3 regions of the Bacillus sp. 2175 genome follow, and region 3 is predicted to be linked to each of the others. Evidence: predicted binding sites of a transcription regulator. Region 3 holds the regulator's gene; each other region holds the start of a gene.

Region 1 (10,007 bases), 460 kb from region 3:
CACAATACTCACAGCAATAACGAATCAGTCTTGCTGTGAAATAGAAAAAGGATGATATGCAGTCATCCTTTTTCTATCACATTACATATTGCAATAGAAATGGAATGATGATTATGCGAAAGATTGGACTTATAACCGCGTTATTTATACTTCTATTTAGTTCTTTTACCGGTTGTGATCATAGCCCATTAGATAAAAAGGTAAAGAAAGAAGAAACAAAACGAACAGAAAAAGAAAAGGGTCCAAAATTAACAAAGATGAGTACAGAATCCTTTAATCAATCTATATCGCAAGGAGCTAAGAAAAAGGCCCTCGCTATGGATGAAATTATAAAAAGCGCAGCAGTGAATTCAAATTTAGATCTCTACATAGCGGTTATACCTGAGCATCATGAAAGGTTTGGATTAAAACCTTTGCGCAAGAAACTTCAAAAGCAACTAAGTGATGAATATCCTACTTTCGATGTTCGTGTTAGTACAGATAAAAAAATCTTTATGTTACTCGAAAAGCTTGCAAACAAAATTAAGAAAAAAGAAGTATCTAAAGATGAGATCAAAAAACAGTTAAAGCTAATCGGATCAGAAATGGAATCTAACACTTAACGCTTTCGAATAGAAAAGGAAGGATTGCAATGTCAAGTAAAGATAAAAACTTAACCCCTGTACAACAGGAATACAAAAAATTTGAGCAAGAACGCGAACCGAAACGCCCTGTTCTAAAAAATTGTTTAAAGGCCTTTTTCGTTGGTGGTTTTATCTGCCTAATCGGGCAACTGATATCAACTTTTTATATTACGTATTTCGATTTTACCGAACGCTCAGCAGGAAATCCAACAGTCGCAACTCTCATTTTTATCTCAATGTTGCTAACCGGATTCGGTGTATACGATCGTCTCGGTCAGTTTGCAGGCGCTGGAACAGCTGTACCTGTCACTGGATTTGGTAACTCTGTTATCTCCGCGTGTATTGAACACCGAACGGAAGGTTTTGTACTCGGTGTCGGCGGTAATATGTTTAAACTAGCTGGTTCTGTTATTTTATTTGGTGTATTTTCCGCTTTCGTCATCGCACTTATTAAAACTATTCTCGTTCAATGGGGAGGGCTATAAATGTTACAAGGACACCGAACGTGGGTATTTGAAAACAAACCAGTCATTATTTCAACAGGGGTTGTCGGTGGACCATTTGAAGCAAAGGGGAACATCCCAGAAGACTTCGATATCCTTCATGAAGATTTATGGCTCGGACAAGATTCCTATGAAAAAGCACATAAAATTTTATTCGAAGAGGCTTGTAGTCGCGCTACTGAAAAAGCAGAACTTCGTAAAGATGATATTCAGTTCGTACTCGCAGGAGATTTAATTAATCAAATTACCCCTACAAGCTTTGCTTGCCGCACACTGGGCACTCCTTATCTCGGATTATTCGGGGCTTGTTCTACTTCTATGGAAGGTTTAGCACTTGGGGCAAGTATCGTAAATGCAAAAGGTGCAAAATATTTATTAACTGGAGCTTCAAGCCATAATACAGCTGTAGAAAAACAGTTCCGCTACCCTACCGAATACGGTGGACAAAAGCCGCCTACTGCACAGTGGACAGTAACCGGAGCAGGAGCCGCTATATTAAGCGATACTGGACACGGTCCAAGAGTAACCTCTGCAACAATCGGCCGAGTGGTTGATATGGGATTAACGGATCCGTTTAATATGGGAGGCGCAATGGCTCCAGCTGCAGTTGATACAATTGAAGCCCATTTACGTGAACGTCAAATTGATGCCTCTTACTACGATTTAATCGTAACAGGCGATCTCGGACATGTAGGACGCGAAATTGCTTATGACTTACTACATAAACACGGAACGAAAGTAACGAGCGAACAATTTCAAGATTGCGGAATTATCATTTATAGAGAAGGACAACCTGTCATAGCTGGTGCTAGCGGACCTGGATGTTCTGCAACAGTCGTGTACGGTCATTTATTAAACCGAATGAAAAGAGGAGAGTTCAAAAAAATACTTGTCGTTGCGACAGGCGCTTTACTATCTCCACTTACATTCCAACAAGAAGAAACGATTCCGTGTATCGCTCACGCCGTTTCGATTGAATTTGGAGGTGCAACGCAATGATTTTTTTCTGGGCTTTCGTCATTGGCGGACTCATATGTGTAATCGGCCAACTTATGTTTGATGTCGGCAAACTAACACCTGCTCATACAATGGCAACACTCGTTGTTGCTGGAGCTATATTAGATGGATTTAATTTGTATGAGCCATTAATTGATTTCGCTGGAGCCGGGGCAACTGTACCTATTACAAGCTTTGGTAATGCCCTCGTTCATGGCGCAATGGAAGAAGCTGCAAAACATGGCATCGTTGGCGTTATTACCGGCATGTTTAAAGTAACGAGCGCCGGTGTATCAGCGGCTATTATTTTCGGCTTCATTGGAGCATTGTTATTCAAACCGAAAGGATAAGAGGTGTTTATATGACTGTTATCGCTAGCGTAAAAACTTGCCTTGCTAGTGTAAGGGGCGCTCAAGCAAGTTTAAGCTCCCTTTCATTAAATTCACAAGACGAAGAATCAAAACGCGTATTTCATGAATGTATGTTAGAAATGGACAGCGTCATCGCTGATTTAAAGGATAGAATTTCAGTATTAGAACGTGAAGAACCTCAATATAAAGGGTTTTAAGTAGACTGGAGGAAACGACTATGTCTCACCTGCCGGAATGGACACTTGTCATTCTTCGCTCTGTATTCATATTAATTATTTTATTCGCTATTACGAAATGGTTAGGGAAAAGACAAATCTCTCAGCTTTCCTTTTTTGAATACATAGCCGGAATGACGATTGGTGACATCGCTGCCCAAGTATCTACAGGGCTCGATTCAAAATTTTTTCACGGCGTCTTTGCGATACTCATTTTCGCTGTGGTACCTTTTTTAACAGGAATCCTCTCTTTAAAGAACAAAACAGCTCGGGACTTCTTTGAAGGGAAATCTACCGTATTAATAAAAGACGGAAAGATACTCGAAGATAACTTAAAGAAAGAAAAATATACGAGTGACGAATTACTGGAACTTCTCCGTGGAAAAAGTGCGTTCAGCGTAGCTGAAGTCGAATTTGCTGTCTTAGAACCGAGCGGAGAATTAAATGTATTATTAAAGAAAGATTCCCAGCCACTTACAGCAAAAGACATCGGTTTAAAAGTACCAAACGAGAAAGAACCACAAACTGTTATTATGGATGGAAATGTACTAGATGAACCTCTTTCAGCAAGCGGACATAACCGCGCTTGGCTACATTCAGAATTAGAAAAACTCGGTGTTGTTATTGAAAATGTCTTCCTCGGTCAAGTGGATTCATACGGACAACTTACTATCGACATTTACAATGACAAACTCCAAATGCCTTCTCCTCAAAACAAACCTTTATTATTAGCATCTTTAAAAAAATGTCATGCTGATCTTGAACTATTTTCCTTAGAAACAAAGTCGAAATCAGCAAGTGAAATGTATAGTAAAAACGCGAAACAAATCGAAAAGATTTTAAATAAAGTAACCTATCTTTTAAAAGACTAATTATCGAAAGAACGCTTCAGTTAAAAGGCGTTCTTTTCTTTTTTCTCCAGTTTTCATAACGTTTAAATTTATGTAATTCGGTTATGATGTTGAAGATACATAAGCAGGGAATTTCGAAAACATAGCGAATATTTCATGGTACAACTACATATTTTTTTGATTTAAAGTGGTTTCGTTTGACCTTTATTGACCATAATTGTATTATAAGACTAAGAAAGCTTTATAAGGAGGAAATAACAGATGAATTTAATTCCTACAGTAATTGAACAAACAAATCGTGGAGAACGCGCTTACGATATTTACTCTCGACTATTAAAAGACCGCATCATTATGCTTGGTAGTGCAATTGATGACAACGTAGCTAACTCAATCGTTTCCCAGCTTTTATTCTTGGAATCTCAAGATCCAGAAAAAGATATTCACATCTACATCAACAGCCCTGGTGGTTCTATCACAGCAGGTATGGCAATCTATGATACAATGCAGTTTATTAAACCACAAGTATCAACAATCTGTATCGGTATGGCAGCATCTATGGGTGCATTCTTACTTGCAGCAGGTGAAAAAGGAAAACGTTATGCACTTCCAAACAGTGAAGTAATGATTCACCAACCACTTGGCGGAGCACAAGGTCAAGCGACTGAAATCGAAATCGCTGCAAAACGTATCCTATTCTTACGTGAAAAACTAAACCAAATTCTTGCTGACCGCACTGGTCAACCACTTGAAGTACTACAACGCGACACAGACCGCGACAACTTCATGACAGCAGAAAAAGCTTTAGAATACGGTTTAATCGATAAAATCTTTACAAATCGTTAATAACTAAAAGCGAAAGCGGCTCGTTTAGAATCGCAGGTCGCTGGAGCTGGATACAACTAAAAGTGGAAGCGCCCTATAATTGGGCGCTTCTTTTATATATTGTTCCCCGCTCACATACCCCATCCAGTATCTCTCTAAATATATCAGCGATTTTTCAAATATATCGACCGCAACTCCGATTATATCGGCGATTATTTTAATATATCGACGTTTCGACATAACTTATCGACTTACCGACAATTCTCGACAAGCACGTACCCCTTAAATACCCCTCCTCGCTAATTCGCACAGACAACAAAAAAGCTATCGCATATACGCGATAGCTTTTTATTGTACATATGCAGCTAATGCTTCTAAAGCCTCTTCTGCATCTGAACCTTCTGTTGTAATTGTTATCATGCTTCCAGTTCCAATTGCTAAGCTCATAATCCCCATTATGCTCTTTGCATTTACTGTCTTTCCATCTTTCTCGATGAAGATATCTGCATGAAAGCGATTTGCCTCTTGTACAAACAACGCAGCCGGACGTGCTTGTAAACCGTTTTTTAATGAAACTTGAACTCTTTTTTGAACCACAGCTCCATTTCCCCTTTAACCTCTTATTTTTTTGCTACCGTTTCCCCCGCGCGTAATTTCTCTGCAATTTCATCGATTTTACGCAAACGATGATTAATACCCGACTTACTAATCTTCCCCCCGGATACCATCTCACCTAACTCTTTCAATGTTACATCTTGATAATCTCTTCGTAATTGTGCAATCTCTTGTAGTTTATCCGGCAATATATCAAGACCAACTGTCTCATCAATGTAGCGTATATTTTCAATCTGCCTTAGTGCTGCACCAATTGTTTTATTTAAATTAGCTGTTTCGCAGTTCACTAAACGATTTACAGAATTACGCATATCACGTACGATTCGAATATCTTCAAATCTTAAAAGTGCATTATGAGCACCTATAATATTTAAAAACTCTGTAATTTTTTCTGCTTCTTTCAAATACGTAATGTACCCTTTTCTTCTCTCCAGCGTCTTACTATTTAAATCAAATCCGTTCATCAGTTCACATATAGCATCATTATGTTCCTTATATAACGAAAAGATTTCTAAATGATAAGATGATGTTTCTGGGTTATTTACTGAACCACCTGCTAAAAATGCTCCGCGTAAATACGATCGTTTACAACACTTCTTCTCAATCAATTCTTGTGATATATTTCGAATAAATGAAAAGTCATCTCGAACAATATGAAGATCAGCTAATATTTCGCGAGACTTCTCAACAAGCCGCACAATATATACATTATTTTTCTTCAATCGCATTTTTTTACGAACAAGTAATTCTACCGTCACGTCATATCCTTTTTTCAAAAGCGTATAAATCCTTCTTGCAATTGCCGCATTTTCCGTTTGAATATCGATAGATAGACGACGGTTTGAAAAAGAAAGCGACCCGTTCATTCGAAGTAGCGCTGATAATTCTGCTTTCTCACAGCATTCCTTCATCTCAAGATTCGTCAACTCTTTCTTTGTTTCTGATGCAAATGACACAGTCAACACCTCCTTATACGATTATTGCGGAACAAAATTCTTGTCCTATATGAATGAGGAGCGCTACCTCAAACGAGGCAACGCATATTTATAACAATGAATATAAAATCGAAGCTAACTTTAACGTATCATGCCTTACAACATGATCATCATACTTCGCTAATCCCTCTTGAATAACATCAATATTATTTTCAACAAAACGTTCTTCATCCACTACAACTGGTGTAGACATTTCTTCATCATATAACTTACGTAATTCACAAGGAATCTCACGGTTATTTACAATTGCAGTATTGATAAATGGTTGCCCTAAATGATCGTGTAACGCCTGCACATGATCAAAAGCAGTATATCCCATCGTTTCACCCGCTTGTGTCATAACGTTACATACATATACCTTCTTCGCCTTTGCAGCAAGAACTGCGTCTCCAATTTTGTTAACAACTAAATTGGGTAATATACTCGTATACAAACTTCCTGGGCCGAAAACAAGTAAATCAGCTCGTTTAATCTCAGCCAACGTTTCATGCAATGGCTCTACATCTTCTGGAGTTAAAAAGACGCGATTAATCTTCTTTCCGTAATAAGGAATCTTTGATTCACCTGTTACAATTTCTCCATCTTCAAGTTCCGCATGAAGTACCGCACTTTGATTCGCTGCTGGTAATACACGTCCTCTGACATTTAATACTTTACTTGTTTCCGTAATTGCATGGAAAAAGTCTCCTGTAATCGAGGTCATACCTGCCAATAATAGATTTCCTAACGCATGACCTTTCAGTCCGTCTCCTGTTGTGAAACGGTGCTGAAATAAAGCTTCCACCAGTGGCTCTACATCCGATAACGCAACAAGTACGTTACGGATGTCACCTGGAGGTGGAATTTCTAACTCATCACGTAATCGACCCGAACTGCCACCATCATCAGCGATTGTAACAACTGCTGTAATATCAACAGGATATTGCTTTAATCCTCTTAATAAAACTGAGAGTCCAGTTCCGCCTCCCATGATGACAATTTTAGGTTTTCTCTCTTTTTTCATCCCTTAATGGCCCTTTCTCTTCTCCACATCACGATGAGATACATGAACACTATACTCTGGTTTCAAATGTTTCCCAAGGTATTCTGTAAGCGTAACAGAACGATGCTGTCCACCTGTACATCCAATTGCAATTACAAGTTGACTTTTGCCTTCTCTTTTATAATGAGGCAGCATGAAAGTAATCAGATCCGTCAACTTCTCTAAAAACTTATGTGTCTCATTAAATTTCAGTACATACGAAGAAACTTCTTCATCTAGTCCTGTTAATGGCTTCATGTGTGGAATGTAATATGGATTTGGTAAAAAACGAACATCAAATACTAAATCTGCATCAATTGGAATACCGTACTTAAATCCAAATGACATAACATTTACACGAAATGCTTGCTCAGTTTCTGTTGAGAACAAGTGAACAATTTTTTCACGTAATTCTTTCGGTTTTAAATCCGATGTATCAAGCACAATATTCGCTCGTGCCTTCATATCTGTTAATAAATTGCGCTCTGCTTCGATTCCCTTTAACGGCAAACCAGTTGGTGCAAGTGGATGCGAACGTCTCGTTTCTTTATAACGAGTTACAAGCGTACTATCTTTCGCATCTAAAAATAAAATATGAGGAATAATCCATGTACGTTCTGATAAATCATCAAGTGCTCCCCATAAATGTTCGAAAAACTCTCGGCCACGTAAATCAATACCAAGTGCCACTTTATTCATTTTCCCTTTTGAATCCGCCATAAGCTCAATAAACTTTGGCAATAACATCGGTGGTAAATTATCTACACAAAAATATCCTAAATCTTCAAAACTTTGTAAAGCTACTGTTTTTCCAGCTCCAGACATCCCTGTAATAATTACCATTTTTATATCATTATTCTCTGTCATCGTATCCTCTCCTTGACGGTTTAACTCGGATCTAATCGATATGAAAGCAACTCAAAATCTGGGGTATATACAAATGTACCGTAGATTATGCCATTTCCTTTAATTAAATAATCAATAATGTGATAATCTCCTGGCGCCATTGCTAAATCATCAATTTTATCAAATGTATGCCAACCAATGATGCCTTCTTCGCTCTCTAGTTTGTTTTCTCCTGCAAAATCTGTCGCTAAAAAGGAGAACATCATCCATTCAGAAACAACTTTATCACCTTCTTGGATGACAAAGGTGAAGACCCCCTTTAACGCTGGGTTTTTCAAATAAATACCTGTTTCTTCGCGATATTCGCGAACAACGGAATCTCTTACAGTCTCACCACGCTCCATTTTCCCGCCTGGTGCAACCCACCAATTCCGGCGAGGTTTTTGGAGTAAGAGTACTTCATTATCTCTAATTAACACACAGTTTGTCACTCTTTGCATGTTTCTTCACCTCAGCTACTTGCAGTAAAATTCCTCACTGCATACTTCTTTCATTATACTATCAAAAACAGTTTGCTACAACGAAGGAGCCAGTCCTCTTTCGCTAAGCATATGCTACTCAGCAATTTTAAAAAAGCTTTCTATAACAAGCAATGTAAATGCTTAGACTTTTAATGAATAGCATGAAAAATCCCCTTAACGCTTTTTATCGCCAAGGGGATTAAAGTACTTATTTCTTACCGAAATAAGTAACAATCGCAAATCCTAAAATAAAGGTAATGATTGAACTTATAATTGAAAATCCACCAGTCGGAATCCCAGGGAATACAATTACAATCGAACCGATTACAAGTCCAATAATTGCCGCAAATGTCATACTTTTATAACGATCTAATAAAAAACTAATGCCTTTACTACTTACAACAAATCCAACCATAACACCAGCACCGATAACCACGATTAAAGGTAAGTTAAGTGTAGTTAAAGCGTTAATTGCTGTTGGATACACACCAATAATTAATAAAATAAACGATCCACTAATCCCAGGAAGCAGCATTGCCATACTAGCCATCCATCCTGCGAAAAATAAACCAATTGCATTTACAATTGTTAAAGTCGTAATTGGATCTGCTGCCTTATCTGGTTTAAAGAAAGCTGTAATCGCAACAAGAATTGCTGCAACTATTAATAAAACGATGTGCTTACCTTTAAACGACGACTTTGCATCAGCTTCCCTCATTAACATCGGTAATATACTAATAATTAAACCGAGGAAGAAAAATTGAGTCGGTTCATAATGATTTGCAAGTAAATATTTAATAACGTGACTTAACGTTAAAAATGCCGCTGCCACACCAGCTGCAAGGGGAATTAAAAATCCTAAATGTTTTTTCCATTCACGACTAAAGAATCCACTAATTGCCGCAAGCAATTGTTCATAAATCCCTAACACAACAGCGATTGTACCGCCGCTCACACCAGGAATTAAATCACTAACGCCCATACAAAATCCACGATATATATTACGCCATTCCATACTGAATAAATTCCTCATTTCTTATAGTGATTTTTTCCGTAAAGTCCAGTATATCAATAAGAAAGCTTATAATCCTTATATTTTTTGACAAAACTTTGACATTTTCACACAAAAAAAGAAGAAAGCTCCTGTCGGTAGCTTTCTTCTCACAAGGTATATTATCCCTTATTTTTCTGATACAGTTTTTAATTCCTCTAATAATTCTTCTACGTAATGTTGTGCACTTTGCGCTGCAATACTACCGTCACCTGTTGCAGTTACAATTTGACGAAGCATTTTTTCACGAACATCACCAGCTGCGAAAATACCAGGGATTTTCGTTTCCATACGCTCGTTCGTTTCAAGGTAACCATTTTCATTTGTAATACCTAGTTCAACAAATGGTTTTGATAAAGGTAACATACCGATGTATACAAATACGCCGTCAGTTTTGACTTCTTTCTCTTCTCCACTATTTACGTCCACAAGTGTTACACTTCCTACTTTACCACTTGCTTCGTTGATTTCTTTTATAGTGTGATTCCAAATGAAATCTACTTTTTCGTTTTGGAAAGCACGGTCTTGTAAAATTTTCTGTGCACGAAGCGTGTCACGACGGTGAACGATCGTTACT
Region 2 (10,007 bases), 880 kb from region 3:
CTTAATACTGCATTTACTTCTTGGTGTCTCGCTTGATTCGGTACGTAATCTAAGTCACATTCTGGATCTGGTGTCTCATAGTTAATTGTTGGCGGAATTACTCCGTCTGTAATTGATTTAATAGAGAAAATCGCTTCAACAGCACCAGCTGCTCCTAATAAGTGACCTGTCATTGATTTCGTTGAGCTAATCGCTACTTTATACGCGTGCTCACCGAAAGTTTCTTTAATTGCCATCGTTTCATATTTTTCATTCGCATCCGTACTTGTACCATGCGCATTAATGTAATCAATATCTTCTGGCTGTAGGCCTGCATCAGCTAAAGCTTGACGCATTGCACGCACTCCGCCTTCACCACCAGGAGCAGGCATTGTAATATGGAACGCATCTCCAGTTGCACCATAACCAGCAATTTCCGCGTAAATGTGAGCACCACGCGCTAATGCGTGCTCTAATTCTTCAAGAATTAGAATACCTGAGCCTTCACCCATTACAAAACCGCTACGGTTTTTATCAAATGGACGGCAAGCCGTTGCTGGGTCTTCATTAAATGTTAATGCTTTCGCTGAGCTAAATCCTGCGAATGCCATACTTGTTAGCGGTGCTTCTGCTCCGCCTGTAATCATTGCATCAGCATCACCACGCTGAATTGCTTTAAATGCATCACCAATTGAGTTTGCACCAGATGCACAAGCCGTTACAGAACAAGTGTTAATTCCTTTTGCTCCTGTTGCGATTGATACTTGACCTGCTGCCATATCCGGAATCATCATCGGTACGAAGAATGGGCTCACGCGGCGTGGGCCTTTCTCAGTAAAAATCTTAAATTGTTCTTCGTATGTTTCCATACCGCCAATACCTGATCCAATCCATACACCAATTCGAGGTCCGTTTTCTTCTGTAATTTCAAGCTTTGCATCTGCAACTGCCATTTTCGCTGCTGCTACTGCATATTGTGTAAAGCGGTCCATACGGCGCGCTTCTTTTTTATCAATATATTTCTCGACTTCAAAGTCGTTAATTTCTGCTGCTACTTTTGCTGGAAATAGTTCCGGATCAATTCTTGTAAGTCGTCCGATTCCAGATACACCCTTTTTAATGTTTTCCCATGCTGTTTCAACATCTGTTCCGACCGGTGTAACAGCTCCTAGTCCTGTAATTACGACCCTCTTTTTTTCCATACAAAATACACTCCTTTTTTTCTCTCAGTCCTTATTTACCCCAACGAAGAGCGACTGCTCCCCATGTTAATCCGCCACCAAAACCAACAAGTATAATTAAATCACCATCTTGAATACGTCCATTTTGCAATTCCTCTACCATTGCAATTGGAATTGAAGAAGCTGATGTATTACCAAACTTTTCAATTGTCATACTCATTTTTTCTTGTGGTAAATTTAATCTCTCTCTTGCAGATTCCATAATACGAATATTCGCTTGATGCGGTACTAAGAAATCCACATCCTCTTTTGTAAGACCAGCCTTATCCAGCACGCGAAGACAAGATTCACCAAGTTGACGAACGGCAAATTTAAAGACTTCTCTGCCATTCATCATAACATACTCGTCTTGATATAGATGCTTACCGCCGCTTCCGTCTGCTCCTAATTCGAAAGATAGAACGCCTCTTCCTTCTGAAACTGCTCCCATTACGATAGCACCGGCTCCGTCTCCAAATAATACCGCTGTATTTCGATCATTCCAGTCTACAATTTTAGATAGCTTATCACTACCAACTACTAATACGTTTTTATAAGTCCCCGTTTGAATAAATTGCTGCGCTGTAATCATTCCGTACATAAAACCAGCGCATGCTGCACCTACATCCATTGCAGCTGCATGTTTCGCTCCAATCGCTTCTTGAATGACACAAGCTACTGCTGGAAACGCACGATCTGGTGTTACTGTCGCCACTAAAATAAGATCGATATCTTCTCCGCTAACCCCTGCATCTTCAAGTGCTTTTTTTGCAGCCTCTACGGCCATATATGAAGTATCTATTGTATCATCGGCAATGCGTCTTTCTGCAATTCCCGTTCTCGTACGAATCCATTCATCGGATGTATCCATTATTTTTTCTAAATCGTGATTTGTGACTACTTTTTCTGGCACATATCTTCCGATCCCTAAAATGCCCACGTTCACATCGCAGCCCTCCGTTTTATATCAATTATTATGACTTGGTACTAATTTTAAAACATAAATGTATTTTTGTCTAGAATATATTTCGCATAAAACAGAAAGCTAACGCATTATCCACTTTATTTTTCATTAAAAGAAACAGAAACATACCTCTCAAATATAAAAAGACTCAAACCCTTCTGTTCACGGTTCGAGCCTCTCTTCCATCTAAAAAGATGTTTTTTATTCTTTATCTGCTTTTCTTCTAAACTAGAGAGTTCTCCTCACTACCTTTCCTTTATCCTCTTCATATCTCTGGTTTTCCCCCAGGCGAGAATAAAAAAGGCCCTGACCGCTTCTATCCACGGTTCGAGCCTCTCTTCCACCTTAAAAAGATGCTTTTTATTCTTTATCTGCTTTCCTTCTAAACTAGACAGTTCTCCTCACTACTTTTCCTTTATCCTCTTCATATCTCTGGTTTTCCCCCAGGCGAGAATAAAAAAGGCCCTGACCGCTTCTATCCACGGTTCGGGCCTCTCTTCCATCTTAAAAAGATGCTTTTTATTCTTTATCTGCTTTCCCAAGCTCGTAAGCTTCGTTCATAACTTTCATTAACAACTCTAACACCGGCTGTGCCTTCTCCATATCAAGTGCAATTCCATTATCATCTAAAATTGCCTTTGCTTCCGGTAAATGCTTCATTGCGATTTGTAAAAACTGCATGCTTTTTTCGTTCATATTATACTCTTCCTCTCCATTAAAACTTTCACATACAATAGTGTAACACGCGTACTACCCTTCGTATAACTCTTTATATTTTTTCATGTGTGCCAGTTGCTTATTTAAACCGTATTCTAACGGAGTATTTCTTTTTATCGAAATTACTTCGATAGCCTCATCTCTTACTTCGCTGTTATTTTTATTTACTTTATCATCCGCGCGTAAAAGATTCATACCTTTTTCCCATAATGACTGTTTACCACTAAGTAAATTGTATATACCAAGATGCGCCCCGTTCGTTCCATGTTCCCATAAGTATTCACATACATCTTCAACGTAAAGTAAATCATTCCCCTTTTCCTCAATCGTACAACGGCACTCTTTTTCAACTAATTCTGATAAAATAAGCTGATGAAACATCATAAAGGACGGTTGCCACGGTCCATATAATGTTGGAACTCGAAATACACTATATTGTAAATTCCCTTTTTTCAATCCTTCTTCTACTTTCAAAAATAGGCGCTTATTTTCGGATTCATCTGTACTGCCTACTTCAATAGAAGAAATTAAATTTAACTTCACTTTTTGTTCTTCACACATTCTTATAATTCGCTTTAAATATTGTAATATGACTCTTTCATTCCGAAATCCACTTTGCTGATTTGGCTCATATAAGCAAAAATAAACAGTATCGAATCTCTCTTCCTCAACCGATCTCCATCCATCTTCATCTCTTATCGAATAATACGTAAATAACGCATTTCGCCCAATTAATAATAACTTCTCTTCATTAATTTTGGTCATACTATCGAATTCATCAAAATCAAGACCATAGACTTCCACTTCTTCTGCAATCATTTTATTTACAAGGTGATAACCTACAAACGTAAGTGCACCTATTATCAGCACGCGTTCCATACCACCAATCCTTTCCCTCTGAAACAAATAGCTCCTCATTTATGTATATGGGAGCTTCATAATTCTTCTTCATATTTTTTAAAGAAATCAGTCGTTTGCCTAACCATTTTATATTTCACATCTTGCAGATGGAACAAGACAGAAGTATCACATTGATTTAGTTGCCTCATTTTCTCATATCTACGCAACTGCTGTTTTCTTCCTCTTTTTTCTTGTGTTGATACGAAAATTTTAACAGGTACACAAGATGGAAGAAGCGTAAATGATTTCTTATTTATTTTTGATTCTAATTCTTCTTCTTTGGCATCATACGCCAAACTTAATTCCTTCACGAGTCTCTTGTAAAAAAATTTATGCTCTTTCTCAAAACTTACATATTCTGGTAAATCTAAACACGGATTTAGCATAACAACAGAACGAATACATTCAGGATATTTGTTCATCATTTCAAGTGCTACAAGCGCTCCCATACCATCTGCCATAATGTGCATTTTCGCATTTAACGTCTCTTTTCTCAAAACAACATCATATAAACGTTTTGCCAGACGAACAGATTGATCGTTTCCCCAATGTCTTCCGTATAAATTAGAGGAAAAGACCGTGTAGCCTTGTTCAATAAGACCATGTAAAAAATAAGATTTACCCGCATGTTGTGTCCATAAACTTGTACCATTCTCAATAAAGTAGTTATAATCACCGAGGAGCATAACAGAAAATCCATTTGGCTTCTCCGGTAAATAAATGACACATGGTTCTTTTTCTAAGTAAAAAAAACGTTCCGTAATACTCATTTTTCCCCCGCCTTATTTTCTAAACATATAAAAGTACTCTTTTATAATGTATGAACGGAATGCAAATTTGCGTTGAAAAATCTACAAATATTTTTCTATATTCTTTTTTCAATTGTGTTACAATAAGGACAGATTGAACGAATAGAGGTGTAAAATATGCGTTTCATTTGGGCATTAATTTGGTCGTTCTTACTTGTACATATGATGAGCTATGTAATCGGCTCTATGACTGGCGGTACATACGACTTTAACCAAGCGTCTATTTTCTCAGTTGTTCTTGCTGTGTTAGTACTAGCAATTTCAGCTGCAATTCCAAACGAGCCAGTAGAACAACACTAAAAAAAGAGTCCGGATTTTATCCGAACTCTTTTTTATTTTTATTTCACATGAACGACTAATTCGTTATTTTCTACATCAACAACTACGTGACTATTGTCAGTAATTGTTCCTGCAATTAATTCTCGTGCTAATTTCGTTTCCACTTGACGCTGTACGTATCGTTTTAATGGACGAGCTCCGTACATTGGGTCGAAACCAGCTTCTACAACAAATTCTTTTGCTGCATCTGTTAATTCTACTGTAATGTGACGGTCAGCTAGACGACCTTGTAGTTCTTTTACAATTTTATCAACAATGCCTTTAATTTCATTCGTTGTAAGAGGTTTGAATAAAATAATTTCATCAACACGGTTTAAAAATTCAGGGCGGAAATGTCCTCTTAATTGTCCCATTACAAGATCTCTTGATTCCTCTTTAATCGAACCATCTTCTTCTAATCCATCTAGTAAATGAGCAGATCCAATATTTGAAGTCATAATAATAACTGTATTTTTAAAGTCCACTGTACGACCTTGCGAATCTGTAATGCGCCCATCATCTAACATTTGTAATAAAATGTTGAATACTTCTGGATGTGCTTTTTCAATTTCATCTAATAAAACAACGGAATATGGTTTACGTCTTACCGCTTCTGTTAATTGACCACCTTCCTCATATCCTACATATCCAGGAGGTGCACCAATTAAGCGTGACACTGCGTGTTTCTCCATATACTCAGACATGTCAATGCGAATCATTTGCTCTTCACTATCGAATAAAGACTGCGCTAACGTTTTTGCAAGTTCTGTTTTACCAACACCTGTTGGTCCTAAGAAGATGAAAGAACCAATCGGGCGGTTCGGATCTTTAATACCAGCGCGAGCACGAAGAACTGCGTCTGACACTAAGCTTACTGCTTCCTCTTGTCCGATGACACGCTCTGATAAGATTTGCTCTAAGCGTAATAATTTCTCGCGTTCACCTTCCACGAGTTTCGCAACAGGAATACCCGTCCAGCGTGAAACAATATCTGCAATTTCTTCTTCACTTACTTCCTCACGTAATAAACGATTTTCTTGTTTATTATGCGCGCCCATTTCTTCCGCTTCTTTTAACTCTTTTTCAATTGCTGGAATTTTCCCGTGACGAAGTTCGGCTGCTTTATTTAAATCGTAATTACCTTCTGCTTCTTCTAATTCACGACGCAGACGTTCTAAATGTTCACGTAAGTCACGAACTTTGTGAATGTCTTCTTTTTCTTTCTCCCACTTTGCTCTCATACCACTTGCAACTTCTTTTAAATCCGATAATTCACGTTGCAATGTTTTTAGACGCTCTTGGCTACCACGATCCGTTTCTTTTCCAAGAGCCGCTTCTTCAATTTCCAGCTGCATAATGCGGCGCGTTACTTCATCTAATTCTGTTGGCATAGAATCGATTTCTGTACGAATTGTTGCACACGCTTCATCAACAAGGTCAATTGCTTTATCAGGTAAGAATCGATCTGAAATATATCGATCTGATAAAACTGACGCTGCTACAATCGCACGGTCATGAATATTTACACCGTGATAAATTTCAAAGCGTTCTTTTAATCCACGTAAAATTGAAATTGTATCTTCAACAGTTGGTTCTTCTGCTAATACTTGTTGGAAACGTCTTTCTAGCGCTGGATCTTTCTCAATATATTTGCGATATTCATCGAGCGTCGTCGCCCCGATACAATGCAGTTCACCACGCGCAAGCATCGGTTTTAACATATTTCCTGCATCCATGGCTCCTTCTGTTTTACCAGCTCCAACTATTGTATGAAGTTCATCAATGAATAATAAAATGCGTCCTTCACTCTTTTTAATTTCATTTAATACAGCTTGCAGACGCTCTTCGAACTCACCACGGAATTTCGCACCAGCTACGAGTGCACTCATATCTAACGCAAAAATCGTTCTATCTTTCAATCCTTCAGGTACATCCTTTTTCACAATACGCTGGGCTAGCCCTTCAACGATTGCTGTTTTACCAACACCTGGCTCCCCAATTAAAACCGGATTGTTTTTCGTTTTACGTGAAAGAATACGGATTACACGTCGTATTTCACTATCACGGCCGATTACAGGATCGATTTTCCCTGCTCTCACTTCCGCCACTAAATCACGACCATATTTTTCTAACGCTTCATAAGTTGCTTCTGGATTTTGACTCGTCACTCTTTGATTCCCCCGAACTGTCATTAAAGACTGTAATAAGTTATCTTTCGTAATATGCAATCTTGTAAATAATTGATTTATATCGCCTTTTTCTTCAGAAAAAGCAAGCAACACATGTTCTACTGAAATGTAATCATCCTGCAGTTTTTCTGCTTCTTTCCCTGCTCTTACAAGCAGTTGTTGCAGAGCGCTCGTTACATACAATTTTCCAACTTCTGCACCGCTCCCCGTTACAGAAGGTTTCTTTTTAATTAAACTTTCAGCACCTTGCTTTAATGCTTCTATATCAACATTCATTTTTTGAAATATACGTACTGCTAATCCATCTTGCTCTTCTAATAATGCAAGTAATAGATGAACAGTATCCACCTCTTGGTGATGATGAGATACCGCTAAAGATTGGGCACTCATAATCGCCTCTTGTGTTTTTGTTGTCATTTGATTTAAGTCCATCTTTACAGCCCTCCAAAAGTTTGACTTTCTTTGACCTTTGATTTGATTATACGCCAACTGACTTTTTTATACAATAATTTTGCCTATGTATTTTCAAACTTATTATTTGAAAAAGAAAAAGAGAGCATTCATTATACTGCTAAAAAATACGGTAAATGAAATTACAATGTGTAACGACAAAAAAGCCGCAATAATGATTGCGGCTTCTGTTACGGTTTTCTTTTATATGTCCACTGGCGGTTATGATTCGTGTTATCCGGAAACTTTTCACCGGCAGTTAATTTCACCATTTGCGGATCTTTCACCATACTTCCCGTTTCACCAATTTCTACGTAAATGCCATCATTCGGCGCTTTTTGTCCAGAACGAAACCTGCGATTTTGTCCCATCTTCATTCTCCTTCCATGACGTCTTGCCTCATTAGTATATCCATTTTAAAAGAAAGCTTTTCTGTCATGTTTAGGAAACAGTACTACATCTCATTCTTGTACATATATATGAATGACACAAGCGTAAGCAGGGATTTCTTTCCTACTTGTAGAAAAAAAAAGAAACCAACCTACTCTAGGCTAGTTTCAAAGGAGAGTCAAACATATACGAGAAGATTACATGTTCATTATATGCCTCACCACACGAGCAATGTAACCCTTTTCACAATTTGTACATAATGAAAGAAACATTGTTTGAACTTTCTAAAAAGATGTTGACTTTTCTTAATTTCCAACGATAAATAGTAGACACCACAGCACTTTGAGACGTAAGATGGATATATAGTGAAATTTCCATCTATGGTGATTTCACCGAGCCTAACCTCTTATTTCTGCATATTAAAAACGGAAATACAGATAGATACAAAAAAATTATTATAAGAGGTGAAATTATGAACAAACAACATTTAATCGCATTAGACTTAGACGGCACTTTATTAACAGACAACAAAATAATTTCCACTCGAACGAAACATACAATTGCAAAAGCAAAGGAACAGGGACATATTGTTGTTATTTCAACAGGACGTCCATTCCGTGCTAGTTACGATTACTATAAAGAACTTGATCTTAACACACCTATCGTAAACTTTAACGGCGCTTACGTACATCATCCTCTTGATTCAAACTGGGGAACACATCACTCTCCTCTTGAGCTAGCAACAGCGCAAGAAATTGTCCGAGCTTGCTTTGATTTTGGCGTAAAAAATATATACGCGGAAGTAATGGACGATGTGTATGTTCGTGAAATTGATGAAGATAAAAAACATATTTTCGAATTCGGCTCTCCTAAGATTTTTACCGGAGACTTATTAAATATTTTAAACGATCATCCAACTTGCTTATTAATTGACGCACATGACGAGCATTCTACTGCAATTCGTCAACATTTAACGGATATGCATGCGGAAGTAATCGACCATAGAAAATGGGGCGCACCTTGGCCGATTATTGAAATTGTGAAAAGCGGATTAAATAAAGCAGTTGGATTACAAAAAATTTCTAGTCATTACAACATTCCACAAGAGCGCATTATCGCTTTCGGTGATGAAGATAATGATTTTGAAATGATTGAATTTGCTGGTCATGGCATCGCAATGGGAAATGCCATCCCTGAATTAAAATCACTCGCAAACCATACGACGTTAACGAACGAAGAAGATGGTATTGCTTTATATTTAGAAGAGGTTCTTGGGTTGTAATCTAAAAATTCCCTACTTATAGTTTCCTGCCAAATGTCCATACTATAAGTAGACGCATGAGACATTGCGTCGATTGTTTTCAGCTAAATAAAGGGGGTTTTTCGAATGGGTAAAAAGAACAAATCAAAACGTTTTATCCAACAAGGAGCCGATGCTGTTATGAAGCATGATGCAAGATTCCCGTACAGAGGTACATTAGCTGAGGCAGAAAAAGCAAGAAGTAACTCTTCTTTTGGAGGGGTTTAAATGGGGAACTTACTATTCCAACAAGCTAGAGATGCTGTTGAAAATGCCGTATCTTGTTCAAGCGGTACTGAGCAACAAGATCTCGTGTATAGAGCAAAAAATGCTTTGCAATCCGCTTACGCAAACTCTTCAACTGCTGAAAAAGTTCAGCTCCGTGAAATGCAAGAGCAATTGCAAAACATTACGAATTTACATTAAAAAAGAGGACCAACTTTGGTCCTCTTTAATCTTTCCGAAACAATCCGAACACCCCAACTGTTTGCAGTATATTTGTAAATGCACCTGGGTCCACTTGTCTAATAATCCTCTCTAATTCGTATAACTCGTAACGGGTAATAACCATCATTAACATTTCTTTATTTTCATTCGTATAAGCACCTGTTGCTGGTATCGTTGTAATCCCTCTTACTAATCGCGAGTGAATCGCCTTTCTTACGTCTGCCCCATTCTTCGTAACAATTAATGCTGTAATCTTTACATGACGAGTATGAATTGCATCAATAATTCTCGTTGATACATATAAAGTCACTAGCGTATACAACG
Region 3 (10,007 bases):
TGCGATTGGTTGTGCACGTCCAAGCAGTTAGGCTGATAAGTAGGCAAATCCGCTTATCGCGTATGCTGAGCTGTGATGGGGAAGCTCCTTATGGAGCGAAGTCTTTGATTCCCCGCTGCCAAGAAAAGCTTCTAGCGAGATAAAAGGTGCCTGTACCGCAAACCGACACAGGTAGGCGAGGAGAGAATCCTAAGGTGTGCGAGAGAACTCTGGTTAAGGAACTCGGCAAAATGACCCCGTAACTTCGGGAGAAGGGGTGCTTTCTTAACGGAAAGCCGCAGTGAATAGGCCCAAGCGACTGTTTAGCAAAAACACAGCTCTCTGCGAAGCCGTAAGGCGAAGTATAGGGGGTGACACCTGCCCGGTGCTGGAAGGTTAAGGAGAGGGGTTAGCGTAAGCGAAGCTCTGAACTGAAGCCCCAGTAAACGGCGGCCGTAACTATAACGGTCCTAAGGTAGCGAAATTCCTTGTCGGGTAAGTTCCGACCCGCACGAAAGGTGTAACGATTTGGGCACTGTCTCAACCAGAGACTCGGTGAAATTATAGTACCTGTGAAGATGCAGGTTACCCGCGACAGGACGGAAAGACCCCGTGGAGCTTTACTGTAGCCTGATATTGAATTTTGGTACAGTTTGTACAGGATAGGCGGGAGCCATTGAAACCGGAGCGCTAGCTTCGGTGGAGGCGCTGGTGGGATACCGCCCTGACTGTATTGAAATTCTAACCTACGGGTCTTATCGACCCGGGAGACAGTGTCAGGTGGGCAGTTTGACTGGGGCGGTCGCCTCCTAAAGTGTAACGGAGGCGCCCAAAGGTTCCCTCAGAATGGTTGGAAATCATTCGTAGAGTGCAAAGGCATAAGGGAGCTTGACTGCGAGACCTACAAGTCGAGCAGGGACGAAAGTCGGGCTTAGTGATCCGGTGGTTCCGCATGGAAGGGCCATCGCTCAACGGATAAAAGCTACCCCGGGGATAACAGGCTTATCTCCCCCAAGAGTCCACATCGACGGGGAGGTTTGGCACCTCGATGTCGGCTCATCGCATCCTGGGGCTGTAGTCGGTCCCAAGGGTTGGGCTGTTCGCCCATTAAAGCGGTACGCGAGCTGGGTTCAGAACGTCGTGAGACAGTTCGGTCCCTATCCGTCGTGGGCGTAGGAAATTTGAGAGGAGCTGTCCTTAGTACGAGAGGACCGGGATGGACGCACCGCTGGTGTACCAGTTGTTCTGCCAAGGGCATAGCTGGGTAGCTATGTGCGGAAGGGATAAGTGCTGAAAGCATCTAAGCATGAAGCCCCCCTCAAGATGAGATTTCCCATAGCGTAAGCTAGTAAGATCCCTGAAAGATGATCAGGTTGATAGGTTCGAGGTGGAAGCATGGTGACATGTGGAGCTGACGAATACTAATAGATCGAGGACTTAACCATATAATATGTAGCAATGTTATCTAGTTTTGAAGGAATATGCCTTCATAGTTTGGTGATGATGGCAGAGAGGTCACACCCGTTCCCATACCGAACACGGAAGTTAAGCTCTCTAGCGCCGATGGTAGTTGGGACCTTGTCCCTGTGAGAGTAGGACGTCGCCAAGCAACTAAACACGAGTCAAATGACTCGTGTTTTTTCGTGTTTTCTTTTATAATCCATAGTAATTAAAAAAATGTGCTTAAATAATTACTATTTTGATTAAATGCAGGGGAATGTGGCTAGGATAGTGAATAAGCAAAAGAGTTGCAAATTTTATTAATACGTATATAATTAAAGTCAAAGATAGTCAAAGTCAATAAAGGTGGCGGATAAATGAGAAATATATCTGATATCATTGAGCAATATCTAAAGCAAGTTATTGACTTAAGTAATAATAATGTGATTGAAATCAAAAGAAATGAGATTGCGGATCGATTCGAGTGCGTACCATCTCAAATCAATTATGTAATCAATACCCGTTTTACATTAGAAAGAGGATTTGTAGTAGAAAGTAAACGTGGTGGAGGAGGTTACATTCGCATTATAAAAGTCAAACTGCATGATGATATAGACATTATTGATCAAATGCTTCATATGATTGATCATAGCGTTGCACAAGGGAATGCAGAGAGTATGATTATACGTTTATTAGAAGAGGGAATCATAACAGGCCGTGAAGCAAAACTAATGTTAAGTGTACTAGATCGTTCTGTATTATCAATGGATATTCCTTCTCGAGATGAACTTAGGGCTCGAATATTATGCGCAATGTTAAGAACACTGAAATATAAATAAATACAGCTTTTGTAAAAGAATGATAATTAAGATAGGGCAGTTAAATATTGTAGAAGTTTTGAAAAAGAGCATGTACTTTTATCTAAATGGATTAAGGAAAGAGGACAATCTAGTAATGTATGAAAAGTATCATGAGGTAGATCGTTCCTGTTGTAAAGGTGGGGATATTGATGACTTGTCAAAACTGTAATATAAGACCAGCAACTTTACATTATACAAAAGTAATCAACGAGAAGAAGGCGGAAGTTCATCTTTGTGAGCAATGTGCAGAGCAAAGTGGCTATACGTCTTTCTTTCAATCATCACAGTCTAACTTTTCATTTCATGATGTATTTGCTGGTTTATTACACGGTGAATCAACAATGTTTGGAGAAGGAAAAAACGGGTTTTCAAATACAAATACAATAAGATGTCCAGGTTGTAAGATGACATACGAACATTTTACAAAGGTGGGACGCCTTGGTTGTGCTTCTTGTTACGATACATTTAAAGGACACTTAAACCCATTGTTAAAACGACTTCATGGTGGACATACAGAACATTGTGGAAAAATTCCGGAACGAATGGAAGGAAATATCCACTTAAAGAAAGAATTAGATGAACTAAAACTTATTCTGAAACAATATGTACAGAATGAGGAGTTTGAGAAAGCTGCTGAGGTAAGAGATGAAATTCGAGGGCTTGAAACTCAGCTTAGTGAGCATAGAGAGGGGGAGTAGTTCTATGTCACTGGACAAAATTATGAATGAAGCGATTAGTCCATGGATGAAGGGGGATGGCCCTGATTCTGATATTGTTTTAAGTAGTCGAATTCGTTTGGCTCGTAATTTTAAGCAATATCAATTTTCTACTATGCAAAACGAAGAGGAAGCTCAAAAGGTTCAAGAATTATTTAAAAAGAAATTTATAAATAAAGCGGTAGAGCCCTTTGGGAAGTTTGGACTATTAAAAATGAATGAATTAACGCCTCTTCAAAGGAGAGTTTTAGTCGAAAAGCATTTAATTAGTCCAAATCTAGCAGGGACTGAATATGGAGCATGTCTGTTATCAGAAAGCGAACACATTAGTGTGATGCTTAATGAGGAAGACCACATTAGGATTCAGTGCCTATTTCCAGGACTACAGTTATCAAAGGCGCTTCAAAGCGCCAATCAAATAGATAATTGGATTGAGAAAGAGGTTGAATATGCTTTTGATGAATCACTTGGATATATTACGAGTTGTCCTACTAACGTTGGTACAGGATTAAGAGCTTCTGTAATGATTCATTTACCAGGGCTGGTTTTAACAAAAAGAATTAGCCGTATTATACAAGTAATTCAAAAATTAGGTTTAGTAGTAAGAGGAATATACGGTGAAGGTAGCGAAGCGTTAGGTAATATATTTCAAGTATCAAATCAAATGACGCTAGGGAAATCCGAAGAAGATATTATTGCAGATTTAAAGAGTGTCATGCAGCAAATTATACAACAAGAAAAATTGGCCAGAGAATTAATTGTACAAAATTCGAGTATTGAGCTTGAAGATAAGGTTTATCGTTCTTACGGTATACTAGCAAATAGTCGTTTAATTCAATCTGCAGAAGCGGCAACTTGCTTATCGGATGTACGACTTGGTATTGATCTAGGATATATAAAAGGTATATCGAGAAATATTTTGACTGAGCTAATGGTTCTTACGCAACCAGGTATTTTACAACAATACGCAGGAGGACCTTTAGGACCAGAAGAAAGAGATTATCGAAGAGCAACCTTAATCCGTGAGCGATTACGTATTGAAAAAAACTAAGCGCAAGTAGGAGGCGATTTCTATGATGTTTGGAAGATTTACAGAAAGAGCACAGAAAGTATTAGCTTTATCTCAAGAGGAAGCAATTCGCATTGGGCATAATAATATTGGAACAGAACATATTTTACTTGGGCTTGTACGCGAAGGTGAAGGAATTGCAGCAAAAGCGTTAATTGCTCTTGGATTGAGCCCGGAGAAAGTGCAAAAAGAGGTAGAAGCGTTAATTGGACGTGGAACAGAAGCTTCTCAAACTGTACATTATACACCTCGTGCTAAAAAAGTTATTGAATTGTCTATGGATGAAGCGCGTAAGCTAGGACATTCTTACGTTGGAACAGAACATATTTTACTTGGCTTAATCCGTGAAGGTGAAGGTGTAGCGGCACGTGTTTTAAATAATTTAGGCGTCAGCCTTAACAAAGCAAGACAACAAGTGTTACAACTTCTTGGAAGTAACGAGGCAAGTTCAGGTCACCAAGGTGGTTCATCGACAAATGCCAATACACCGACACTAGACAGTTTAGCGCGCGACTTAACAGTTGTTGCACGTGAGAATCGTTTGGATCCTGTTATTGGACGTAGTAAAGAAATTCAACGTGTAATTGAAGTGTTAAGCCGTAGAACAAAAAACAATCCAGTGTTAATTGGAGAGCCTGGTGTAGGTAAAACAGCAATTGCTGAAGGGTTAGCACAGCAAATCGTAAATAATGAAGTTCCTGAAACGTTAAGAGATAAGCGTGTTATGACACTAGATATGGGAACAGTGGTAGCTGGGACGAAATATCGTGGTGAGTTTGAAGATCGTTTAAAGAAAGTAATGGATGAAATACGTCAAGCAGGGAATATTATTCTATTTATTGATGAACTTCATACATTAATCGGTGCAGGTGGAGCAGAAGGTGCAATCGATGCATCAAATATTTTAAAACCATCTTTAGCACGCGGAGAATTACAATGTATTGGTGCGACAACTTTAGATGAGTATCGTAAATATATTGAAAAGGATGCAGCTTTAGAGAGACGTTTCCAGCCAATTCATGTTGATGAGCCGAGTCTAGAAGAATCAACTCAAATCTTGAAAGGTTTACGCGATCGTTATGAGGCCCATCACCGTGTGTCTATTACAGATGATGCAATTGATGCAGCTGTGAAACTTTCCGATCGTTATATTACGGATCGTTTCTTACCAGATAAAGCAATTGATTTAATTGATGAAGCTGCTTCAAAGGTTCGCTTACGTTCTTATACAACACCACCAAACTTAAAAGAGCTTGAAGTGAATCTTGAGGAAATTCGAAAAGAAAAAGATGCGGCTGTACAAAGTCAAGAGTTTGAAAAGGCTGCTTCCTTACGTGATATGGAACAACGCTTACGTGAGAAATTGGAAGATACAAAGCGTCAGTGGAAAGAACAACAAGGAAAAGAAAATTCAGAGGTTACGGTAGAAGATATTGCAAATGTCGTTTCTACATGGACACGTATCCCTGTTTCTAAACTTGCACAAACAGAGACTGATAAATTATTAAACTTAGAATCCATTCTTCATGATCGTGTCATCGGCCAGGATGAAGCGGTAGTGGCTGTAGCGAAAGCTGTTCGTCGTGCAAGAGCAGGACTGAAAGATCCGAAACGTCCAATTGGTTCATTTATTTTCTTAGGACCAACAGGTGTAGGTAAAACAGAATTAGCAAGAGCATTGGCAGAATCTATGTTCGGTGATGAGGATGCAATGATTCGCATTGATATGTCTGAGTATATGGAGAAACATTCAACTTCTCGCTTAGTTGGTTCTCCTCCAGGATATGTTGGGTATGAAGAAGGCGGACAATTAACAGAGAAGGTTCGTCGTAAGCCGTATTCAGTTGTCCTATTAGATGAAGTAGAGAAGGCGCATCCTGATGTATTTAATATTTTACTACAGGTATTGGAAGATGGTCGTTTAACTGATTCTAAAGGACGTACAGTTGACTTCCGTAATACGATTGTTATTATGACGTCTAACGTTGGTGCTGAGGCGTTAAAACGTAACAAACATCTTGGATTTAACGTACAAGATGAAAGTCGTGATTATTCGGATATGAAAGGTAAAGTAATGGATGAGCTGAAAAAGGCATTTCGTCCAGAATTCTTAAACCGTATTGATGAAATTATCGTATTCCATATGCTTGAGAAAAAACATATTCAAGAAATTGTGACTCTTATGGTAAATCAGTTAGTGAATCGCTTAAAAGAACAAGAAATTGAATTGCAATTAACAGAAGGGGCGATTGCAGCTATTGCTGATAAAGGGTTTGATCGTGAATATGGTGCTCGTCCACTACGTAGAGCAATTCAGAAGCATGTAGAAGATAGACTATCGGAAGAACTTTTAAAAGGTGCTATTGAGAAAGGACAAAAAGTTATCTTTGATGTAGAAGGGGAAACATTTGTCATTCATAGTGCTGAAAAGGTAAAATAAGTATAGACAAACTAAGAGGGCTACGAGATAGCCCTCTTTCTTGTACGAGAAGGTCAAATGTTTATAGATGAAAGCGAAGTGAAATATAAAAAGATATGGCTAAAAAGAAAACAAAATTCACATGTCAAGAGTGTGGTTATCAATCACCAAAATATATGGGTAAATGTCCAGGGTGTGGTCAATGGAATTCGCTTGTTGAAGAGATGGAACCCGTTGTATCATCCAGACGCCTAAATTATGCAAATGCAATTCAAACAGAAGTAACAAAACCAAGACGTCTTACAGAAGTAGAAACAAAGTCTGAGGCACGTATTGAAACAAAATTTCAGGAGTTTAACCGTGTACTAGGTGGCGGAATTGTAGATGGATCTTTAGTACTTATTGGTGGGGACCCTGGGATTGGAAAATCAACGTTATTATTACAGATTTCCTCGCAATTAGCAGATGCTTCATATGATGTATTGTATATATCAGGTGAGGAGTCAGCAAAGCAGATTAAACTTCGTGCAGATCGTTTACATGTAAATGGTAGTAATCTATTTGTTGTATCAGAGACAGATTTACAGCGTATTGCAGCACATATTGAAGAGATGAATCCTGCTTTTGTTGTTATTGATTCTATTCAAACGATACATTTACCTGAGGTGACATCAGCTCCTGGTAGCGTGGCGCAAGTACGTGAATGTACAGCAGAATTAATGAAACTTGCAAAAACAAAGGGAATCCCAATTTTCATCGTAGGACATGTGACAAAAGAAGGTGCAATTGCGGGGCCGCGTATGTTAGAACATATGGTCGATGCAGTTCTTTACTTTGAAGGAGATCGACACCATACATATCGTATTTTACGAGCTGTAAAGAATCGTTTTGGTTCTACGAATGAAATGGGTATCTTTGAAATGAAAGAACTTGGCCTTGCAGAAGTCTTAAATCCTTCTGAAATTTTCCTTGAGGAAAGACCAGTTGGAGTTGCAGGTTCAACAGTAGTTGCCTCAATGGAAGGAACAAGACCAGTTTTAGTAGAAATACAGGCATTAATTTCCCCTACTAGTTTTGGAAATCCTCGAAGAATGGCGACAGGAATTGATCATAATCGTGTCTCGCTTATTATGGCGGTACTAGAGAAAAGAACAGGTTTACTATTACAAAATCAAGATGCGTATTTAAAAGTAGCTGGTGGTTTGAAATTAGATGAACCGGCAATTGATTTAGCTGTTGCCTTAAGTATAGCTTCAAGTTTTAGAGATAAATCTACGGCACCAACTGATGCGGTAATAGGAGAAGTTGGATTAACTGGAGAAATAAGAAGAGTATCAAGAATCGAACAACGTGTACAAGAAGCAGCTAAATTAGGATTTCAACGTGCTATCATTCCTAGAAAAAATTTAGGGGGGTGGACAATTCCAGAGGGGATTGAGGTTGTAGGTGTTTCTAATTTAGGAGAAGCGCTTCGTTTGACATTAGGAGGCTAGGCTATGGAAGAAAATAAGCAACGTGTCAAAAGTATAATTAATATTTTACAGCTCGTGGCCCCGGGAACACCACTGCGCGAAGGGATAGATAATGTACTTCGTGCACAAACAGGGGGACTAATTGTTCTTGGGTATAATGAGCAGATTAAAAGCATTGTTGATGGTGGTTTTCATATTAATTGCGCATTCTCTCCTGCTAGTTTATATGAATTAGCAAAAATGGATGGAGCACTTATTTTAAATGAAACTGGAAGTAAAATTTTAATTGCAAACGCACAGTTAGTTCCGGATTCATCTATTGATTCTATTGAAACAGGTATGCGTCACCGAACAGCAGAGCGTGTAGCAAAGCAGACGGGCAGCCTTGTTGTGGCCATTTCACAAAGACGTAATGTAATTACGCTATATCAAGGGAACTTACGTTATACACTAAAAGATATAGGTGTCATTTTAACGAAGGCAAATCAAGCAATTCAAACGCTAGAAAAATATAAGGCTGTATGGAATGACGGCATTACGAATTTGGGTATTCTAGAATTTGAAGAGGTCGTTACAATGTCCGAGGTGGTTCACGTTTTACATAGTGTTGAAATGGTGCTGCGTATAAAAAATGAAATATTGAGCTATATTCATGAGCTAGGAACAGAAGGTAGGTTAATTCGTTTACAGCTTACAGAATTACTAGCTGATTTAGAGGCAGAGGCAGCATTGTTAATTAAAGATTATCACCAGGAGAAAACACAAGACCATCATCAAATCTTGAAAAAGTTACAAGATCTTGCAAATACACAACTTTTAGAGGATAGTGATTTAGTTAAATTACTTGGGTATCCAGGACAAACAAGTTTAGAAGAAAGTGTGACACCTAGAGGGTACCGAATCACAAGCAAGATTTCTCGTGTTCCGCCACTTATTATCGAGAATTTAATTAATCGATTTAAAACATTGCAAGGTGTTTGCCGAGCAACTATTAATGAATTGGATGATGTGGAAGGAATTGGAGAAGTGAGAGCGAAGAAAATACGAGAAGGTCTAAAAAGAATTCAAGAGCATCTCTATATGAGTAGACACAATTAAGAATATTACATTGATTCTATAATATAACGACACTAGAACATTTTTGGTATATGATATGATATATTGGTAAATAAAACTATTTACAAAAAAACACGTCCGCTTTTGCATTCGGCGTTTTGATTAGCGAAACAATGGTTAATAATGAGTAGGAGGTGGTTGGATGTTAAAACGGATTGTACAGCTCTTCTTTTTAGTGATCGGGGGAGCGTTAGGGATTTACTTAATCCCAAAAATTATTAATGTATTAGATATCGGTGCGGTTCCTTTGTTGGAAGGATCGTATGTTCGTGCAATTATTGGTGCAATTATTTTATTTTTAACAACATTTTGGCTTGTAGATTATATTGTTCAACTTATTAAGCATATTGAAGAGGCTCTTGTAAAGGCGCCTGTAGCAGATGTTTTATTTGGTACATTAGGATTAATCTCTGGTCTTATTGTTGCATATTTAATTTTGATACCAATTCGTGAATTTACAATTCCAGTTATTAGTACGGTGTTGCAAGTGTTCTTCACCCTTTTACTTGGATATTTAGGATTCCAAGTAGGATTTAAAAAGAGGAATGAATTGCTAGGATTATTTACATTACCCCAACGCGGAGGTAAGAAGAAAAACAATAGTGAGAATGAAGAGGTAGAGGTCGAAGCAGAAAAATCTACGACTCATTGGAAAATTCTCGATACGAGTGTAATTATTGACGGACGTATTGCAGATATTTGCCAAACAAAGTTTTTAGAAGGAACAATTGTCATTCCGCAATTCGTATTAGAAGAGCTTCAGCATATTGCCGATTCTTCAGATGCTTTAAAGCGTAATCGTGGCCGCAGAGGGCTAGACATTTTAAATCGTATTCAAAAGGAGATGCCAATTCCGGTAGAAATTTATGAAGGCGATTTCGATGATATCCAAGAAGTAGATAGCAAGCTTGTAAAGTTGGCAAAAATCACTGGTGG

What was found. Region 3 encodes CtsR, which represses protease genes until heat stress. Its sites were predicted from a motif close to ATGGTCAATAAAGGTCAAACA; they were not measured.
Region 1: clpP (ATP-dependent Clp endopeptidase proteolytic subunit ClpP) is a predicted target of CtsR. The motif match lies at 3,754-3,774, and genes of this name have one in related genera.
Region 2: clpB (ATP-dependent chaperone ClpB) is a predicted target of CtsR. The motif match lies at 7,546-7,566, and genes of this name have one in related genera.

Annotation. Positions count from the first base shown of each region.
Region 1 covers NZ_CM173819.1:4,896,306-4,906,312, forward strand. Annotated here, with positions in the region: gene ACXKY9_RS25640 (DUF1657 domain-containing protein) at 1-20, shown strand, start outside; gene ACXKY9_RS25645 (YhcN/YlaJ family sporulation lipoprotein) at 114-602, shown strand; gene spoVAC (stage V sporulation protein AC) at 632-1,108, shown strand; gene spoVAD (stage V sporulation protein AD) at 1,109-2,125, shown strand; gene spoVAE (stage V sporulation protein AE) at 2,122-2,472, shown strand; gene ACXKY9_RS25665 (DUF1657 domain-containing protein) at 2,484-2,690, shown strand; gene ACXKY9_RS25670 (DUF421 domain-containing protein) at 2,711-3,580, shown strand; gene clpP (ATP-dependent Clp endopeptidase proteolytic subunit ClpP) at 3,821-4,402, shown strand; gene ACXKY9_RS25680 (HPr family phosphocarrier protein) at 4,730-4,978, opposite strand; gene whiA (DNA-binding protein WhiA) at 5,002-5,952, opposite strand; gene ACXKY9_RS25690 (gluconeogenesis factor YvcK family protein) at 6,041-6,994, opposite strand; gene rapZ (RNase adapter RapZ) at 6,998-7,879, opposite strand; gene ACXKY9_RS25700 (NUDIX hydrolase) at 7,900-8,358, opposite strand; gene ACXKY9_RS25705 (DUF368 domain-containing protein) at 8,588-9,394, opposite strand; gene trxB (thioredoxin-disulfide reductase) at 9,560-10,007, opposite strand, start outside.
Region 2 covers NZ_CM173819.1:970,071-980,077, reverse strand. Annotated here, with positions in the region: gene fabF (beta-ketoacyl-ACP synthase II) at 1-1,181, opposite strand, end outside; gene fabH (beta-ketoacyl-ACP synthase III) at 1,213-2,145, opposite strand; gene ACXKY9_RS05335 (ComZ family protein) at 2,683-2,859, opposite strand; gene ACXKY9_RS05330 (NAD-dependent epimerase/dehydratase family protein) at 2,914-3,786, opposite strand; gene ACXKY9_RS05325 (lipase family protein) at 3,816-4,550, opposite strand; gene ACXKY9_RS05320 (YjzD family protein) at 4,707-4,889, shown strand; gene clpB (ATP-dependent chaperone ClpB) at 4,928-7,528, opposite strand; gene ACXKY9_RS05310 (YjzC family protein) at 7,738-7,917, opposite strand; gene ACXKY9_RS05305 (Cof-type HAD-IIB family hydrolase) at 8,409-9,218, shown strand; gene ACXKY9_RS05300 (hypothetical protein) at 9,324-9,464, shown strand; gene ACXKY9_RS05295 (DUF3813 domain-containing protein) at 9,465-9,662, shown strand; gene ACXKY9_RS05290 (YitT family protein) at 9,688-10,007, opposite strand, start outside.
Region 3 covers NZ_CM173819.1:90,836-100,842, forward strand. Annotated here, with positions in the region: rRNA gene ACXKY9_RS00500 (23S ribosomal RNA) at 1-1,424, shown strand, start outside; rRNA gene rrf (5S ribosomal RNA) at 1,473-1,588, shown strand; gene ctsR (transcriptional regulator CtsR) at 1,797-2,258, shown strand; gene mcsA (protein-arginine kinase activator protein McsA) at 2,429-2,977, shown strand; gene mcsB (protein-arginine kinase McsB) at 2,982-4,046, shown strand; gene clpC (ATP-dependent protease ATP-binding subunit ClpC) at 4,069-6,504, shown strand; gene radA (DNA repair protein RadA) at 6,600-7,976, shown strand; gene disA (DNA integrity scanning diadenylate cyclase DisA) at 7,980-9,053, shown strand; gene ACXKY9_RS00540 (PIN/TRAM domain-containing protein) at 9,214-10,007, shown strand, end outside.